2 regions of the Priestia sp. TSO9 genome follow, and region 2 is predicted to be linked to the other one. Evidence: riboswitches for the same ligand, from Rfam matches in the RefSeq annotation. Region 2 holds a riboswitch; the other holds the start of a gene.

Region 1 (3,198 bases), on a different contig from region 2:
CATTTTGACATAAAGCGATGTTAGCAGTTCCTCCTCCTACATCAATATTGGCAATTACTGCATTTGTTTCAGCAGAATGTTCGATTGCTCCTGATCCTTTTGCTGCTAATATTCCTTCCAGGTCAGCGCCAGCTGTTGCAACAACAAAATCCCCAGCATGTTCGGCTAGATAGTGAACGATACTTTCTGCATTTTGCTTTCTGGCCGTTTCTCCTGTGATGATAACAGCACCTGCTTCCACTTGATCTAAGGAGATTCCTGCATTCTTATACTCTTGTTCTAGTAGTACCGTTAATCTTTGAACATCGATTTCAACATCGTTTAGCATAGGGGTGGTATAGATAGAACTTGCATAGGTTACGCGACGATCAATAATTTGACAGCCTGGCAGCGTAAACTGATTTTGTTGATTTGCTATTAACAGCTTGCTTACAATCAGTTTCGTTGTGCTTGTTCCAATATCTAAACCTATGCTCGTGATCCATTTCTGTAGCATGCTATCAATCCCTTATCTCGTTTGAATATGGTGATTATCATAAAACAGTTTTTTGAATATTTCACTAACTATGTTATCAAACCTGACACACTTTTGTGTAAACAAAGGTGACAAATGACAAAAAAGACTAAATCTTGGTAGATTTAGTCTTTTTGCTTATGATGAGTGTGATTTAGTTATAATCATTCTTGATGCCGATGGAATTAATAGTGAAAGAATGATTAAGCAGGCTATTAGTGATCCTACCATTGAAATCCCGTTCATTGAAAAAGAATACCATAGAGCGGACATGCCCTTTGGCGCATATGATCCCCAGAAAATAATACCCGCAATAAAGTGCCAGAAATACCGTGCGAAGCTGCCGATAATAAGGGATAAAACAATCAAAACAAAAGCTTTTGATCTGTTATTGTTAGCTAAATTTGTTTTAATAGATTGCGAAAAAATACCTCCAAAACCTATAAAAGCAAAAGCCACAATATATTCAATAAACGTTTGCAGCGCTGTTAAAATATAAGCCGTTCCTGTTGCCAACTGTAAAAGCCCCCATAATAGACCAGATAGAGCCCCGCCTTTTACTCCCCAGCGAAAGCACATAATAAAAATGGGCACCATGGAGAACGAAATACTCACAGCCGTTGCAATCTTAATGGAAGGCAAAAGATCAAGTAGAAGTGCTAATGCTGCAAAAATAGCTATTTCAATTTTAGCCTGTAAAGGTAATGCTTTATTCACGTTTCTCACTCCTGTTTTTGAATCATTCATATCAAACGGTTTACACAGGAGTAAGCAAATATATGCTACTATTCCCACATTCCTACGCTAGCGTTAACTAACAGGTTCGAAGGGTCTGAACAATTTGTTCACTCTCAGCACGGCGGCTCCCCCTGTGGTACGTTCGGATATTTATGTAGTATTATGACAACATTCATTATATCATATGTAACAAAATAGATTCGAGAGATTTCAAAGATGTTTCTATTTTCTGAATCTATTTTTTATAATGACAATCGTTTTAGTATTTGGTATACTTCTTTTATGTCAAATGAATATAAAAAACCCTCATCCTAATCGATGAGGTAGAGGTCGCAGTTTTTAATAGTAAAGCAACGGAAATGCAGAGAACATTGAGGATGTTGCTTGAAAGGAAAAATTGCCGAAGTTTAGATCACTTCTCGGTTGATTTAAGCTGGGGCTGTCTCCGAACAGGAACAGAACTGTCACATCATGCGAGTGATGTGAAGAGCTATCTTCACGGAAGGTTGACGCGGTTTTCAGATTTAAAAGCGCGCACATATACTGCGGGCTTTTTTTATGTTATCCCGTCTCTTTCCGTACATTCGAAAGGAGTATTTATCTATGCAAGAGCAGCAAGAATTAAAACGTGGGTTGAAATCTCGCCACTTAACGATGATTTCATTAGGAGGAGCCATCGGAACCGGCTTATTCCTAGCAAGTGGTGGAGCAATTCACACAGCAGGACCTGGGGGAGCGCTTTTAGCTTACGCTATCATTGGTGTCATGGTTTACTTTTTGATGACCAGCCTAGCGGAGCTCGCAGCTTATATGCCTGAAGCCGGTTCGTTTAGTACGTATGCGTCTCGGTTTGTAGATCCATCCTTTGGTTTCGCTCTCGGCTGGAACTATTGGTATAACTGGGCTATTACGATTGCAGCTGAATTATCTGCTGGAGCCCTTATTATGAAATTTTGGTTCCCAAACTCTTCTTCTATTTTATGGAGTGCCCTGTTTTTATTAATTATGTTTGGGCTTAACTACCTTTCTGTAAAAGGATTTGGTGAATCTGAATTTTGGTTTTCGTTAATTAAAGTAGTAACGGTTATCATCTTTTTAGTTATTGGTATTATGATGATTTTTGGTATCTTTAACAATGAAGCACCAGGTTTTAAAAACTTCACGCTTGGTGATGGACCCATTCACGGTGGATTCTTTACTGTCTTAGGTATTTTTATGGCTGCTGGTTTTTCATTCCAAGGAACAGAGTTGCTTGGAGTCGCAGCTGGAGAAAGTGAAGATCCGGAAAAAACGGTTCCTCGTGCAGTTAAACAAGTCTTCTGGCGCATCTTGTTATTTTATATTTTAGCTATTTTTGTTATCGGGATGCTTATTCCATACACAGCGGATTCATTAGCAAGTGATGATGTGCGGGTAAGTCCATTTACTTTAATATTCGAACGAGCAGGTCTGGCGTTTGCAGCATCAGCTATCAATGCCGTTATTTTAACAGCCGTTTTATCTGCTGGTAACTCAGGTATGTATGCTTCTACGCGTATGCTGTGGAACTTAGCGAAAGATGGAAAAGCACCGAGGTTCTTAGCAAAAGTAAATAAACGAGGCGTTCCGGTTAATGCTTTAATCGCAACGGCACTTGTCGGTACACTTGCATTTGGTGCTTCATTTTTTGGAGACGGTGCGGTATACACGTGGTTACTTAACGCTTCTGGTATGTCTGGTTTTATTGCTTGGTTAGGAATTGCCATCAGCCACTATCGTTTTAGAAGAGCATTTGTTGCCCAAGGTCATGATTTGAGTGAACTTCCATATCATGCAAAACTTTTCCCGTTTGGTCCTATCTTTGCCTTTATTTTATGTGCTGTTGTCATTTTAGGTCAAAACTATTCGGCGTTTACGGGTGATTCGATTGACTGGTACGGTGTACTTGTTTCTTATATCGGACTTCC
Region 2 (3,198 bases):
TAATAACTTTCTTTCAAGCAGCTTAATTTGTTCTTTAAGCTGTTCTACTTCATTATTGATAGATATTTGAACCACTGTTAACAAACTCTTTAGCTTTTTCTTTCATTCCTTCTTCTCTTACTTCGTTTACATCTTTTTCATTTTGTTGAGCCATGTTACGAATATCCTGAGAAATACGCATCGAACAGAATTTAGGTCCACACATTGAACAGAAATGGGCTGTTTTAGCACCTTCAGCGGGAAGTGTTTCATCGTGATATTCTTTTGCGCGCTCTGGATCTAGTGACAGGTTAAATTGATCATTCCATCTAAATTCAAATCTTGCTTTAGACAGCGCGTTATCGCGTTTTTGTGCTCCTGGATGGCCTTTTGCTAGGTCAGCGGCATGCGCAGCAATTTTATAGGTGATAACGCCTTCTCGAACGTCTTCTTTATTCGGCAGACCTAAATGTTCTTTTGGCGTTACGTAGCAAAGCATAGCTGTCCCAAACCAGCCAATCATTGCAGCCCCAATACCTGATGTAATATGGTCATAGCCTGGAGCGATGTCGGTTGTAAGCGGTCCAAGAGTATAGAAGGGAGCTTCTTGGCATATTTCCATTTGTTTATCTACGTTTTCTTTGATGAGGTGCATAGGGACATGTCCAGGACCTTCAATCATAACTTGAACATCGTGTTTCCAAGCAATTTTAGTTAATTCACCGAGCGTTTCTAACTCACCGAACTGTGCCTCATCATTAGCATCTGCAATGGAACCAGGACGTAGTCCATCGCCAAGGGAAATAGAAATATCGTATGCTTTACAGATTTCACAGATTTCTTCAAAGCGAGTATATAAAAAGTTCTCTTCATGATGAGCTAAACACCACTGCGCCAAGATGGATCCTCCGCGTGAAACAATACCTGTCGTACGTTTCGCTGTCAGAGGAATATAGCGTAAAAGAACACCTGCGTGAATAGTAAAGTAATCAACACCTTGTTCTGCTTGTTCAATTAATGTATCGCGATATGCTTCCCACGTTAGATCTTCTGCTACGCCTTTTACTTTTTCAAGCGCTTGGTAAATAGGAACGGTCCCTACAGGAACAGGCGAGTTGCGGATAATCCATTCGCGCGTTGTGTGGATATCCTTTCCTGTTGATAAATCCATAATTGTATCGGCTCCCCAACGCGTTGCCCATGTCATTTTTTCTACTTCATCTTCAATAGCTGAACGAATAGCTGAATTTCCGATATTAGCATTGATTTTCACGTGGAATTTGCGGCCGATAATCATCGGTTCGCTCTCAGGGTGATTGATATTATTAGGGATAATGGCACGTCCTCTTGCTACTTCTTCACGCACGACTTCAGGATCCATCTGTTCACGAATAGCGATAAATTCCATTTCGGGCGTGATGATTCCTTTTTTCGCATAGTGCATTTGCGTTACATTTTGATTTTTTTTCGCGCGCAGCGGTAAACGATTAGTGATAAAGCGCTCGTACTGATCTCTTGGATCACCATCATAATAACCGTTATCCTGTGGCTGAACCGTACGGCCTTGATATGTTTCTACATCGTTTCGTTCTGCAATCCACTTTTCGCGCAGAGCCGGTAATCCTTTTTGTAAATTAATTTCATAACGGGGATCTGTATAAACACCGCTCGTGTCGTATACACGTACGGGACTATTTTCTTCTTCCCCAAAAGATCCTGTAGTAGGAGACTGATGAATTTCACGCATAGGCACTTTAAGGTCTTCTCTGGATCCTTGGACATATACTTTGTGACTGTTTGGAAAAGGCTTTTTCATAGAAACTGATACATTTTGTTTTGACATTACATATTCCTCCGGTTTCGCATAAAGTGTAGCTATACCGAACCATAAAAAAATCGGGTTCTGTGATAGACAGAACCCGATGGAATAGGCGAAAAAAGAATAAACATATACTATTCTTTTCAAGACTACTTCCCTCCGCTGGTATAACCCAAATCAGGTTCAAAGGGTTAAAGAGTTTTATTGCACTCTTCTCTCAGTCTGAGCTATCAGACACCCCTAGTAGAAATAACATTCAAATTATTCAATTTACGGCTTAAGTTTACCATCATTCGGTAAAAAATCAACCCTTAAATAAAAAAAGCTAGACAATTAACGTTGTCTAGCAGCATCGATTGCAATCACAATAGCTGTAATAATGTGCATGATAAACCCTAAAAATGGAATCCAAGCAACCAGTGAAGTAACAATCCCTAGTATGTTTCCATAGGAAGATAACCCTCTTCTATTAGCTAAAATGAGCGTGATAGCATGAAGAATAAATCCAATAAAAAGAGGAGTATAACTAAAGCCCATAACAATCCCCGCGCCAATTAAAGGAATTCCAAGCAAGGCTTCATACCCAGCAGTCACCCATTTCATTGTACGTACATTTCCATTCATAGTAAAAAGCCTCCTAAAAAAGATACTACTATAATACGAGTAAAGAGAGAAAAAAGTTTCAAATTACTTAGGGGATATGCCGTATAAGCAAGCACTAGTTGATTAAAATGATAGATGACAGTAAAGGGGATGGAAAAAACATAATGATTTAGTCATTTTTGTACACTAAAGAAAAATAGTCTAGATGATTCATTTTTAGCTAAGGGACCGGAATTTATACCGAACATAGTGACTGCTTTCTAAAATAAATAAAAGCTGATATCGTGTTTTTTGGTTCTAGCATGTAAGGTTTTTATTACAAATTATTAAAGATTCTTATCTTTTTGCAAATACACATTGTATTTCATAGTTTTAACAATTATGATAAAAAAGCAAGTGTCAAAATAGGAAAATAGTTGAGCATGTAAAACGAAGCGATAAGCTTATTAATTTGAAAGAAAGGCAAGGTATATAGCTTTATGTGGGAAATTATTGTAGCAATCATTTTAGGGATTGTAGAAGGTTTAACAGAGTTTGCTCCTGTTTCGTCAACTGGGCATATGATTATTGTGGATGACCTGTGGTTAAATTCAAAAGAATTATTTTCATCTCCAGTAGCTAATACATTTAAAATTGTTATTCAGCTAGGGTCGATCTTAGCAGTAGTTGTTATTTTTAAAGATCGTTTTATTAATTTATTAGGATTGGGAAAAAAACCAGCTGCTCCAATTGGACCGACAAATCGCTTGAATTTAATGCAGGTAATTGTTGGTCTGTTACCCGCAGGAGTGTTAGGA

Evidence for each region. Region 2 has a riboswitch for thiamine pyrophosphate ahead of thiC (phosphomethylpyrimidine synthase ThiC). Riboswitches for the same ligand answer to the same signal wherever they lie in the genome.
Region 1: another riboswitch for thiamine pyrophosphate. It lies ahead of thiT (energy-coupled thiamine transporter ThiT); the one in region 2 lies ahead of thiC (phosphomethylpyrimidine synthase ThiC).

What each region holds. Positions count from the first base shown of each region.
Region 1 is NZ_JAJEKD010000013.1:926,063-929,260, forward strand. Features, by position in the region: gene LJC66_RS12885 (ethanolamine ammonia-lyase reactivating factor EutA) at 1-496, opposite strand, end outside; gene thiT (energy-coupled thiamine transporter ThiT) at 653-1,261, opposite strand; TPP riboswitch at 1,294-1,394, opposite strand; lysine riboswitch at 1,569-1,753, shown strand; gene LJC66_RS12895 (amino acid permease) at 1,856-3,198, shown strand, end outside.
Region 2 is NZ_JAJEKD010000007.1:11,863-15,060, forward strand. Features, by position in the region: gene thiC (phosphomethylpyrimidine synthase ThiC) at 53-1,822, opposite strand; TPP riboswitch at 1,936-2,050, opposite strand; gene LJC66_RS02075 (hypothetical protein) at 2,132-2,422, opposite strand; gene LJC66_RS02080 (undecaprenyl-diphosphate phosphatase) at 2,881-3,198, shown strand, end outside.